DNA from 3 places in the Stenotrophomonas sp. Steno-Z1 genome. Region 3 is predicted to be linked to each of the others. Evidence: predicted binding sites of a transcription regulator. Region 3 holds the regulator's gene; each other region holds the start of a gene.
What was found. Region 3 encodes FliA, which starts transcription of late flagellar genes. Its sites were predicted from a motif close to TAAAGTTTNNCNNNCNNNGGCCGATAA; they were not measured.
Positions count from the first base shown of each region.

Region 1: AC06FD_RS06575 (methyl-accepting chemotaxis protein) is a predicted target of FliA. The motif match lies at 2,400-2,426, and genes of this name have one in related genera.
Region 2: flgM (flagellar biosynthesis anti-sigma factor FlgM) is a predicted target of FliA. The motif match lies at 2,049-2,075, and genes of this name have one in related genera.

Region 1 is NZ_JBWJPB010000001.1:1,477,188-1,481,377, reverse strand. Features, by position in the region: gene AC06FD_RS06580 (hypothetical protein) at 783-1,082, opposite strand; gene AC06FD_RS06575 (methyl-accepting chemotaxis protein) at 1,181-2,371, opposite strand; gene hflD (high frequency lysogenization protein HflD) at 2,600-3,214, opposite strand; gene mnmA (tRNA 2-thiouridine(34) synthase MnmA) at 3,211-4,190, opposite strand, start outside.
Region 2 is NZ_JBWJPB010000001.1:1,488,662-1,492,851, forward strand. Features, by position in the region: gene AC06FD_RS06600 (ATP-binding protein) at 63-1,202, opposite strand; gene AC06FD_RS06605 (flagellar protein FlgN) at 1,380-1,718, opposite strand; gene flgM (flagellar biosynthesis anti-sigma factor FlgM) at 1,715-2,017, opposite strand; gene flgA (flagellar basal body P-ring formation chaperone FlgA) at 2,127-2,777, opposite strand; gene AC06FD_RS06620 (chemotaxis protein) at 2,883-3,833, shown strand.
Region 3 is NZ_JBWJPB010000007.1:26,701-30,890, reverse strand. Features, by position in the region: gene AC06FD_RS16175 (chemotaxis protein CheA) at 1-1,173, opposite strand, end outside; gene AC06FD_RS16170 (protein phosphatase CheZ) at 1,178-1,792, opposite strand; gene cheY (chemotaxis response regulator CheY) at 1,792-2,184, opposite strand; gene AC06FD_RS16160 (RNA polymerase sigma factor FliA) at 2,201-2,947, opposite strand; gene AC06FD_RS16155 (MinD/ParA family ATP-binding protein) at 2,944-3,831, opposite strand; gene flhF (flagellar biosynthesis protein FlhF) at 3,818-4,190, opposite strand, start outside.

The DNA of each region.
Region 1 (4,190 bases), on a different contig from region 3:
AGCCATGCTCGGCTGCTCTTGATCCGGTCTCCCCATGCCAAGCGGCGCCTGGTTTCAGGCCGGATGCCGGCACGCGTAATGCCAAACGCTTCGTATCGGGCAGGGGGCGCACGCGAATGCTGTGTGGGGTGCGGTGCCGAGCATGGCTCGGCACTACCGGGGTGTGCGATCTCTGTCGGGGTGCGGTGCCGAGCATGGCTCGGCACTACCGGGTGTGCGATGTCTGTGGGATGTGTTGCCGAGCACGGCTCGGCACTACCGGGGACGCGATGGCATCGGTAGAGCCGAGCCATGCTCGGCTGCTCTTGATCCGGTCTCCCCACGCCAAGCAGCGCCTGGTTCCAGGCCGGATGCCGGCACGCGTATTCCCAAACGCTTCGTATCGGGCCGGAGGCGCACGCGAATGCTGTGTGGGGGGCGGTGCCGAGCATGGCTCGGCACTACCGGGGTGTGCGATCTCTGTCGGGGTGCGGTGCCGAGCACGGCTCGGCACTACCGGGGACGCGATGGCATCGGTAGAGCCGAGCCATGCTCGGCTGCTTTTGATCCGGTCTCCCCACGCCAAGCAGCGCCTGGTTCCAGGCCAGATGCCGGCACGCGTATTCCCAAACGCTTCGTATCGAGCAGGGGGCGCACGCGAGTGCCGTGTGGGGTGGGGTGCCGAGCATGGCTCGGCACTACCGGGTGTGCGATGTCTGTGGGATGTGTTGCCGAGCATGGCTCGGCACTACCGGGGACGCGATGGCATCGGTAGAGCCGAGCCATGCTCGGCTGCTCTCCGCTCAGCGTTCGCGCGCGGCCTTGGCGGCGGCCTCGCCGCTCAACCCGAGATCCCAGGCCAGCCCGGCCAGCGCCGGGTCGACCGGGGCGGGCAGGGCGCACTCGGCTGAGCCGCTGCGGTCGGCCAGCCGTGCCAGCTCGGCCTGCGCCAGCTGCTCCAGTCGCCCGATCAGGGCGAGGCCCCGCAACGGTTCGGCCATCGGGGCTGGAGGGGCCTCGGCACGCGCGGCCGGCAGACCGTCCACGTCGGGGAGGGCGCCAGGCGACGGGGAGGCAGGGCTGGGGGAAGCAGTCAACGACATCGGGCGATCATCTGCAGCCAGGACGAGTGTTGGAAGCACAACGGCCCCGGGGAAACCGGGGCCGTTGCTCGTGCCGGAACCGGCACGCGTCATGTCGATCAGAACAGCTCGACCGCGCCAGCGGCCATGCTCTGCTGGGCCACCGCCTTGTGCGGCGGACGCTCCCACTCGCTGCGCATTTCGCGCAGGCGGCTGCCGGTGCGCTGCAGGGCGTTGACCACTTCCTCGTCGAACACGCCGCCATTGCGGTGCAGCAGTTCCTGCAGCGCCACCGCTTCACGGTTGATCGCGGTCAGGCGGTCCAGGTGGGTATGCACCCCGCCCAGGGCCTGGGTGGCGATGTCCTCGAACTGCAGGGCGCGCACCGCTTCGGCCACGCTGCTGTCGATGGCACGACCGCACTCGGAGATCTCGCGCATGCCGTCGCCCAGCGAGGCATTGATCTGGGCCACGTTGTCCAGCATCTGCGCCGCTTCATGACGCGCTTCGCGGGAGCGGTCCATGTCGCGCGAGGCCATGTTGGAGACGGTCTCGCGAACCTTGGCGATGGCGTCCTTGGAGCTGTGCGCCAGCTTGCGGATCTGCTCGTTGAAGGTGGTCGAGCGCTCGGACAGGTTGCGCACCTCGTCGGCGACCACCGCAAAGCCGCGACCGGCTTCACCGGCACGCGCCGCTTCGATGGCCGCGTTCAGGGCCAGCAGGTTGGTCTGGTCGGCGATGGATTTGACGTCTTCCAGCAGCGCGAAGATGCCATCCAGGTGCTGGGCCATCTGGTCGATGTGCTGCACGGTATTGCTGCTCTGGCCGCTGACCTGTTCCAGCGCCTCCACCAGCTGCTCCATGCGATGGCTGGCATGCTGGGCGAAGCGGGCCACGTCGACGCCGGCGCCGCCGTCTTCACCGGCACGGTCGACGATGCGGGCCAGGGCCTGGCTCTGCTGGCGCGACTTGCGGTTCATGGCGTCGAAACTGCCACCCAGGCCGCTGACCGCATGGCGGATCAGGTCACGGGCGCGTTCGACTTCGCCGCGCGAGCCGTCCACTTCGTTGGCGACGAAGGAGCGCAGCTCGGTCAGCAGCTGGTCCTGCTCACGCAGGATGCGGGCGTGCTCGGGGGAGCGCTGGGTCTGTGCCCGTGCGGTCCACCAGGCAAACCCGAGCCAGCTGAGCGTCATGGTGGTCAGGATCGCCCAACGCAGGGCGGCTGGCCATTCGAAGCCGATGGCGAAGGGGAGGAGCAGGGTCAGGACCAGGGGGGCGGCTAGACGGATGAAGATGCGTGAGTACATGGACGTTCTCGGGAAGTGCACGGTTGATGTATCGGCCGTACCCCCGTTTGCTTTAGTGCTGCACTGCACATTCCCTCGAAAAACCTCCCCGCGGTAGCGCCACCGCATGGGGGGCTGCGGGATCCCCGGCCGCCCGACCCAGCCACCCATGGGGTGGCTCCACCCGTGTCGATCAACGCTGGAGCCGCCCCATGGGTGGCTGCACGCCGCCCGCCCCGTCGCCGTGCATCAGCGCAGCTGCCGGTCCACCGCCTCGATCATCGCCTTGCGCGAGAACAGGAAATCCCAGTACTGGCCGCCGGTCTGGCGCCACAGCACCGCCGAGCGCACCGCCGCCAGCAGCAGGGCGCGGATCTCGGCCACCACCCCGGCCTGGCCCAGGTAATGCGGGTTGCCCTGGACCATCACCCGCGGCTTGAGGTTGCTGATGGTGTCCGCGTACAGCCCACCCAGTGCGGCCAGCACGTCCGGATGGGCGCTGTCGCCCAGCTCGGTGGCCTGGCGCTGGGCGCGCGCGATGCCCTGGCTGACCTTGTCCACCACCGCGTGCTCGCGCACGAAGCGGCGTTCCAGCTGCAGCACCGCCAGCGCCAGGCGCGGCAGCGCCTCGTCCTGGCCCTGGCTGCGGAAATAGTTGTGCAGCAGGCGCAGCCCCGAGGCCACGTTGGCCGGGCTGCCGTAGATGGCCTGGGGGCTGTCGGCGTCGATGCGGAACACGCTGTCGATCGCCGTGCGCACCACCGCTGCTTCGGAATGGCCGGTCTCGGCGATGCGGCGCACCTGCTGCAGGGCCTGGGCAATGCCGGCCAAGGCAAGAACGCGGTCGTCGACGGAAAAACTCATGCAGCAGATACCTCGAAGGGAGAAGGAACGGTCCGCAGCCGCTGTTCCAGCGGCGCATCGGTGGCGGCGATCACCGCGCCACCCAGGCAGACCTCATCGTCATACAACACCAGCGATTGACCGGGGGTGACGGCGCGTTGCGGGCGGTCGAAACGGACCAGCAGCGTGCCGTCGTCGTTGACCTGCACCTGGCAGGGCTCGTCCGGCTGGCGGTAGCGGGTCTGGGCGGTGCAGGTGAAGCGCCGCGCCGGGGGCGCCCCGGCGATCCAGTGCGCCGCCTCCGAGTGCAGCCGGGTAGACAGCAGCCAGGGGCTGTCGCGGTCCTGGTCCACGTAGAGGATGTTGCTGGTCACTTCCTTGCCGACCACGTACCAGGGCGCGGCCGGCCGGCCGCGCACGCCGCCGATGTTCAGGCCTTCGCGCTGGCCCAGGGTGAAATAGAACACGCCGGGGTGCTCGGCGATCAGGTTGCCCTCCGGGTCGCGGATCTCGCCGGTCCGGGCCGGCAGGTAGCGCCCGAGGAACTCGCGGAAGTCGCGTTCGCCGATGAAGCAGATCCCGGTGGAGTCCTTCTTGGCGTGGGTGGGCAGCCGCGCATCGCGGGCGATCCGGCGCAGGTCGTTCTTCTGCAGGTCGCCGATCGGGAACAGCGTGGCGGCCAGCTGGGCCTGGCCCAGCTGGTGCAGGAAATAGCTCTGGTCCTTGCTGCGGTCGGCACCGCGCAGCAGCGCCCAACGCCCAGCCACCTGCGCCACGCGGGCGTAGTGACCGGTGGCGATGCGCTCGGCGCCCAGCTCGCGGGCCGCATCCAGGAAATGCTTGAACTTGACCTCCCGGTTGCACAGCACGTCCGGGTTGGGCGTGCGCCCGGCGGCGTATTCGGCCAGGAAATGTTCGAACACGCCCTGCCAGTACTCGCTGGAGAAGTCGCGAAAATGGAACGGGATCCCGAGCAGGCCACACACGGCCACCGCGT
Region 2 (4,190 bases), on a different contig from region 3:
GTGCCGTGGCAGCCGGCGTGGCACCGCAGCCGGCCCACGGTCGGCTCTACCGCGTGGGGTGGTCAGCGCGGCTGCTTGATCGGGAGTACCAGGCGGAACCTGGAACCTACGCCGGGGGTGCTGTCCAGGTCGATGCGGCCGTGGTGCTTGTTGACGATGCTGTAGGAAATCGACAGACCGAGACCGGTGCCGCTGCCGACCGGCTTGGTGGTGAAGAACGGGTCGAAGATGCGCTGGCGCAGGTCGGGCGAGATGCCGCCGCCGGTGTCTTCGAACTCCACCCACACGTGGTCGCCATCCACACCGGTGCGCACGGTGATCGTGCCGCGCTCGGCGATGGCGTGGCCGGCATTGAGCAGCAGGTTCATGTAGACCTGGTTGAGCTCTGACGGCAGGCATTCCACCAGCGGCAGCTGGCCGAATTCGCGCTGCAGGGTGACCTTGTACTTGAGCTCGTTCCAGATGATGTTGATGGTCGATTCGAGCCCGGAATGCAGGTCGACCAGCTTCCAGGACTCATCGCGGCCGGAATAGGAGAAGTCCTTGAGGTCGCGCACGATCCGGGTGACCCGCTCGATGCCTTCGCGCGACTCGGCCATCAGCTGCGGCAGGTCGCGGCTGATGAAATCGATGTCGAAGCGGTTGCGGATGTCGTCGATCTCCGGGATCAGCGCCTTCGGATCGGGGGCGCGCAGGGCGCGTTCGTAGGCCTCGATCACGGTGAACAGGCTGCGGAGGTATTCCTGCAGGCTGCCCAGGTTGGAGTGCACGTAGCCGATGGGGTTGTTGATCTCGTGCGCCACGCCGGCGGCAAGTTGGCCGATGGAGGCCATTTTCTCGGACTGCAGCAGCTTCTCCTGGGTGCCGTTGAGGCGCAGGTAGGCCTGGCGCAGCTCGGCATGGCGCTGCTGCAGCTCGCGTTCGTAGTCTTCCTGGCCTTCGATGCGGCGGAACAGGGCCAGGTAATGGCGCTGGCCGGCTTCTTCGTGCTGGTACAGGTGGGCGATGACCATGCGCTCGCCGACCGGCAGGCTGCCGTTCCAGTGGCCATGCAGGCGGGCGTGCTCGAGCGCGTCCGGTGGCAGCAGCTGGTGCAGCCATTGCGCCGCCCCCAGCCCGGCGGCGTTCTCGGCCTGGCCGAGCATCTCGCTGACGGCCGCATTGGCCAGGGCCACGCTGCCATCCTCGCGGAACAGCAGCATGCCTTCGTTGACACGCTCGAACAGGGCGAGCAGGACCGGCTGCGGGGGCAGCGGTGCGGTGACGAGGTTGGAAGAAGCGGTCACGGTCACATCGGGCAGTCGAAACAGGCGCCCAATATACGCGTTGGCCTGCGCGACGGAAGCCCGCGCACGCGTTCGCGGCCCGCGCGGGCCGGATCAGGCGACGGCGAGCGGCCGGCGGGTATGCAGCGTGCTGGACTGGCCCTTGGCGTCGTAGGACGAGGCGTCTTCGCTGCGGCCGAGCTGGCGCAGGGCCCAGTTGACCTCGCGGCGGCGGCGCGACAGCAGCACGCCATTGGCGCGGTTGCGCTCGGCCAGTTCCTGCAGGCGCTCGCCCTGCCCGACCGGCGGCACGGTCTCGAGCGCGCGCAGCGCCTCGAGCTTGGCGCCGGTGGCCCGGATCAGGGCCTGCACGTCATGCTCGACCAATGCCTGGCGTTCGACGTCCAAGGCATCGCTGAGGCGCTGCAATGGCTCGCTCATCGCCAGTTTCATCCCTGCAGCTGCTGGTCCAGCTCGAGCATGCGCGAGGCGATCGCATCGGGATTGATCTTGTAGGTGCCGTTCTGCAGCGACTCACGCACGGCCTGCACGCGGCCGGCGTCGATCGCCGGGGCGCTGCTCAGTTCGCGCTGCAGGGCCTGCAGGCTGGTGGCTTCACCGGTCAGGCGCAGGCTGTCGGCGGCTTCCACCGGACGCGTCGGGGAATCGGCGCTGGCGGCCGGCTTGCTGCCAAGCGCGACACTGCGCAGATGGGCGGTGGCCTGCAGGTTGCCGTCGATTTTCTGGCTCATGGAGTTGTCCTGGAAGTACGGTTCACAAGGGATAACGGCATGGAGACCGCCATCTTTAGGGGATTCTGCGGTTTTTTTGGCACATTCCGCCGCGGGTTCAGCATTGTGCTCAACGCGTCACAAAAACGTCGCCGTTGGCGGCCACGGTGCCCTGGACGATCTTCCGCGAGGACAGATTCTCCACCGACACCCGCTCGTTCTCGCCGGCGTCGGCCATCGCCTTGCCCGCGACCCGCACCTCCACGCCCCCCAACCGCGACACCAGCGCCACGTTGTCGCCACGACGCACGAGGCGCTGGGCGACCAGGTCGTTGGCCGAGAGCAGGCTGCCGGCACTGAGTGTACGCCGGGCCACCCGCCCGACCGCGGCGGCCGGATCGGCCAGCGCGGCGCCGGCGATACGGGCCACGTCACGCTGGGCAGTGGTGATATCGGCGGCGGCCAGCGTTTCTCCAGCGCTGATGCCCCGGTTGAGGATGAGTACGGCCTGGTTGCGGCGCACCTTGACCGGAACGAACAGGCGCCAGCCGCCGGCATCCGGGCAGCTGACTTCCACGGTACTGGTGCCGGTGGGCTGGGCACGCAAGCCCTGGCCGCAGGCCGGCAGGCGCAGCGCGGAATCTAGGGTGGTGTCGCCCTCGGTCCCGGCCGGCAGGGTAGACAGCGCGGCGGCGCGGATGCTGTCCACCGGCTGCCAGCCGCCGGCGGCGGACGCGGGCAGCGTGGCCAGGGCGAACACGGCAAGGATGATCCAACGCATGGCGACTCCACGGGCAAGGCACATGTGCAGCGTCCTGCAAGGGCCGTGCCGGAATCGGCGCGGCGGCGCGCTCAAGTCGGCGGGGCTGGCGCCGATACCACTCCCATGTCACATGACCTGCTCAACCGCATCGACCAGCGTACGCGCCTGGCCGGCCACAATCGTCTGGCCCTGCTGCTGTTCCGGCTCGGCGGACGCCAGCTTTTTGGCGTGAATGTGTTCAAGGTGCAGGAAGTCCTGCGCCGCCCGGACCTGTTCCAGGTGCCCGGGCTGCCCAGCCAGTTCGCCGGCGTGGCCGATGTGCGTGGCCGCTCGGTGCCGGTGCTGGACCTTGGGCTGGCGATCGGCCACCCCGAACGCGAACCGAATGCCGACAAGGCGCCGGGCTACCTGGTGGTGACCGAGTTCAACCGGTCGATCCAGGGCTTCCTGGTGAGCGGGGTGGAACGCATCGTCAACATCGCGGTGGAGGATATCCACCCGCCGCCGGAACTGGGCGCCGAATCGAGCTATCTGACTGCGGTGACGCGGTTCCAGGGCGAGTTGATCCAGGTGATCGACGTGGAAAGCGTGCTGGCCGATATCGCGCAGGTGCGCGGCGAGGCGGTGCTGGACCCGTCCCTGGCGCAGGCGCTGCCCACCGATGGGCCGCAGCTGCAGGTGCTGGTGGTGGACGACTCGCGGGTGGCCCGCCAGCAGATCCGCAGCGTGCTGGACCAGTTGGGGGTGGGGGCGACCCTGCTGTCAGACGGCAAGCAGGCGCTGGACCACCTGCTGCAGATCCATGCCTCGGGCGAGAACCCGGCCGAGCGCTACGCGATGGTGATTTCGGACATCGAGATGCCGGCGATGGACGGTTACACGCTGACGACGGAAATCCGTCGCCACCCGGGCCTGGCGGGGCTGTACGTGCTGCTGCACACCTCGTTGTCGGGCGTGTTCAACAACGCGATGGTCGAGCGGGTGGGCGCCAACGCGTTCGTGGCCAAGTATTCGCCGCACGAGTTGGCCGATTTCGTGCTGGACCGGTTGCGGAAGGTGGCGTTGGCGGCCTGATTGTCCGGGTGGGTAGCGGCGGTTGGCATACCGCTTGCGGGACGGAGTGGATGGGGCGGCGCCCTGGTCATCTTGTGAGCGTTGAGTAGGAGCAGCCGAGCATGGCTCGGCTTTGCCGGTGTCCAGGCGCAGCCGAGCATGGCTCGGCCCTACCGGTGTCCAGGAGCAGCCGAGCATGGCTCGGCTCTACCGGTGTCCAGGCGCAGCCGGGCATGGCTCGGCTCTACCGGTGTCCAGGAGCAGCCGAGCATGGCTCGGCTCTACCCGTGTCCAGGAGCAGCCGAGCATGGCTCGGCTCTACCAGTGTCCAGGAGCAGCCGAGCATGGCTCGGCTCTACCGGTGTCCAGGCGCAGCCG
Region 3 (4,190 bases):
GATGCCGGCGCCGTCATCCTGCACTTCGATGCTGACGTAGTCGCCTTCCTGCTGCGCCGACAGGCGCACGTGGCCGCTGCGCAGCTTGCCCTGGGCTTCGCGCAGCTCCGGGGTCTCGATGCCATGGTCGATGGCGTTGCGGACCAGGTGCACCAGCGGGTCGGCGAGCGCTTCGACCAGGTTGCGGTCCAGTTCGGTTTCCGCGCCGACCAGCTCCAGCTCGACTTCCTTCTTCAGGTTGCGGGCGACGTCGCGGGCGACCTTCGGGAAGCGCGAGAACACCTTGCCCACCGGTTGCATGCGGGTGCGCATCACCGCCGACTGCAGGCGCGCGGTGGCGATGTCCAGGGTGGACACGGCGCGGTCGAGTTCTTCGTCGTGCAGGCGCGCGCGCAGGGTCTTGAGGCGGTTGCGCGAGAGCACCAGTTCGCCGATCAGGTTGACGATGGCGTCCAGGCGCTTGGTGTCCACGCGCACGGTGTGCTCGGCTTCGGCCACCGGCTTGTTGGCCGCCGGCTTGGCCGGCAGGGCCGGGGCGGCGGCGGGTGCGCGCGGGGTCGGTGCGGCGGCCACGGCCTTGGCGCCCGGGGCGGCGCCGCCGTGCAGCTGGTCCAGCAGGGCCTCGAATTCGTCTTCGCCGATCAGGCCGTCATTGGCCTTGTTCGCCGGCGCCACGGCGGTGGGCGCGGCGCCACCGTGCAACGTGTCGAGCAAAGCCTCGAACTCGTCGTCGGTGATCAACTCGCCGCTGGTCGGTGCCGCCGCAGCGGCGGCCACCGGCGCCGGCGTGGCCGGCCCGTTGACGTCGAACTGCGCGATCAGCTCCGGCGGGGCATAGCCGGGCTCGGTGCCGGCCGAGACCGAATCGAGCATCGACTGCAGGTAGTCCAGCGATTGCTGGGCCGCATCGAAGTGATGGGCCTGCAGCACCGCCTTGCCCGACCGCGCCATGCCCAGGGTTTCCTCGGCGGCGTGGCACAGTTCGACCATCGCCTGGATGCCGAGGAACCCGGCACCGCCCTTGAGGGTGTGGAAGCCGCGGAACACCGCGTTGAGCTGGTCGCTGTCCTGGGGCGACTGCTCCAGCGACACCAGCTGTTCGCCGAGGCGATCCAGGATTTCCTGGGCCTCGAGGATGAAATCGGCGGCAATATCGTCTGGAACAGCGCTCATGGTGTTACAGCCCCAAATCGGAAAGCAGGTCGTCAGCGTCGACCTGTGACACCTGGTGGCGATCCAGACCGTTCACGGCCGGGCCGGCCAGGCCGTTGTCGCGCTTGTGCGCGCTGTCGTCCTGCGGCGGCAGGCCGAGCGCGCCGAAGCCCTCGTGCACGCGGCGCACGATGCCCACCACGCGGCGGATGATCTGCCCGGTCAGGTCCTGGTAGCTCTGGGTGAGCGCGATCTCGGTGAGGTTGTGGCGGATCCGGTCCAGCTGCTGGTCCTGGTCGGCCGTCAAGCCATTGGCGCGCAGCTGCTCGGTGAGCGTGCGGCATTCCTCGGCCAGGTCCAGGGTGCGGTGGGTGGCCTGCTCGGTCATCGCCACCACGTGGTCCAGGCGTGCGCAGGCATCGTCCAGTTCGCCGGCCTCGCTGGGCAGGCTGGGCAGTTCGCCCAACGCCTGGCCCAACTCGCGGGCGAGCCGGTTCAGCCCGGCCATCATCGGCTGGGTACGCAACGCGGCCAGCGCGTCGATTTCCCGCCGCCAGCCGGCTTCGTCGCCGCTTTCCAGCGCGGCCAGGGCATCCTGCAGGCGCTGCACCAGCGCCGATTTGTCGCGGAGGGTTTCCATCAGGCGCTCGCCGCCAGGCGTTCGAAGATCTTGCCGAGCTTTTCTTCCAGGGTCTGGGCGGTGAACGGCTTGATGATGTAGCCGTTGACGCCGGACTGGGCCGCTTCGATGATCTGCTCGCGCTTGGCTTCGGCGGTCACCATCAGCACCGGCAACGTCTTCAGCTTGGCGTCGGCGCGGATCGCCTTGAGCAGGTCGATCCCGGTCATCACCGGCATGTTCCAGTCGGTGACCACGAAATCGAACGACTGGCTCTGCAACAGAGACAGCGCGGCATGCCCGTCCTCGGCTTCGGCCGTATTGGTGAAGCCCAGATCGCCCAGCAGGTTCTTGACGATACGACGCATGGTCGAGAAATCGTCGACGATCAGGATACGCATGTTCTTGTTCAAAGCACTTTCCTCGGTATCAATGGTTCTCGAGGCCGGCGTCGGCCGCCTCGAAGATCTTCAGTCGGCCACGCAGGCGCAGGACCGCCTGGCCGTGGATCTGGCAGACGCGCGACTCGCTGACACCGAGTACCGCGCCGATCTCCTTCAGATTCAGTTCCTGCTCGTAGTACAGCGACAGCACCAGCTGCTCGCGCTCGGGGAGCAGCCCGATCGCATTGCCCAGCTCGCGGCCGAATTCGCCGCGCTCAAGCACCTGCTGCGGGGTCGGACCACCCTGGGCGACGGTATCCAGCTCGCCCTGGTCTTCGATCCGCGACTCCAGGCTCAGCACCTGGCCGCGCGCGGCGTCTTCCATCAGCCGCAGGTAGTCCGGCAGGGGCATGTCCATCGCCGCGGCCACTTCGGTGGCGCTGGCGGCACGGCCGGTGCTCTGCTCCAGGCGGCGGATGGTGGAGGCGGCGTCGCGGGCGCGGCGGTGCACCGAACGCGGCACCCAGTCGCCGCGGCGGATCTCGTCGATCATCGAGCCGCGGATGCGGATCGAGGCATAGGTTTCGAACGAGGCGCCCTGGTCGGCGTCGTAGCTGCGCGAGGCCTCGATCAGGCCCATCATGCCGGCCTGGATCAGGTCATCCACTTCCACGCTCGCCGGCAACCGGGCGGCCAGGTGGTGGGCGATCCGCCGGACCAGGTCGGAGTGCTGTGCGATGCACTCGTTGGCGGCCGTGCGTTGCACCTCTTTGTATTGTGCGGCGCCTTTCATGCGGTCACCCCGCGTTGCTTGAGGATGCGTTCCAGGAAGAATTCGACCCCGCCTCGCGGCTCGGTCGGTGCCTGCCAGCGGGCGGTGCGGCGGGCGATCTCGGTGATCGCCTGCGCGGCCGGGCTGGACGGGTAGGCCTTGACCACCGGCTGCTGGCGCTGCACCGACAGGCGCAGCCAGTCGTCCTGCGGCACGCAGCCCAGGTAGTTGAGCGAGACATCAGCGAGGAACTTCTCGCAGACCCGGGTCAGCTTTTCGTAGAGCACGCGGCCTTCGTTGGGGTCGCGGACCATGTTGGCCACCACCTGGATACGGTCCACGCCGCGCTCGCGCGAGAGCACCTTGATCAGCGCGTAGGCGTCGGTGATCGAGGCCGGCTCGTCGCAGACCACTACCACGGTGTCCTGCGCGGCCTGGCAGAAGGTCAGCACGCCGTCGGTGATGCCGGCGGCGGTGTCCACCACCATGAAGTCCAGCTCACGCTCCAGTTCGGAGAACACGTTGACCAGGCCCACGTGCTCGGCCGGCTGCAGCTCGGCCATGTGGCGGCGGCCGGACGCGGCCGGCACCACCAGCACGCCGCCCGGGCCTTCGAGGATCACTTCTTCCAGGGTGCAGCGCCCGGCTACCAGGTCGGCCAGGGTCACCTTGGGCTGCAGGCCCAGGATCACGTCGATGTTGGCCAGCCCGAGATCGGCGTCCAGCAGCAGCGTGCGCTTGCCCATGTCGGCGAGCGCCACGGCCAGGTTGGCCGACACGTTGGTCTTGCCCACGCCGCCCTTGCCGCCGGTGACGGCGATGGTGCGCACAGGGCCCAGCGGCTGGCTGCGGGTGGCCGACAGCGGGAAGGTCTTGGTCAGCTTGGCATACTCACGCGACGGCATGGTTCAACTCCGGGTTGCAGGGCATATCGGCCGCGCGGCGCAAATCTTCAAGGCGAAGTACAAGATTGGCCGCACTGGCCCGGTGCAGGTCTTCGGGAACGTCCTGGCCATCGGTGACCCAGGTGATCGGCAGGCGGTGGTCCACGGCCACCGACAGGGCGGTACCGAAGCGGCCGGTTTCGTCCAGCTTGCTCAGCACCACGCCCTGCGGGTTGGCGGCGCTGAAGCGGCGGACCACTTCGTCCATGTCGCCAAAGCTGGTGTTGGCCGGCAGCACCAGCAGGGTGCGGATCTGCTGGGCGGCGCGCAGCCAGTGCAGCTGGGCAGCCAGGGCGCGGTCGCGCGGGCCCAGCCCGGCG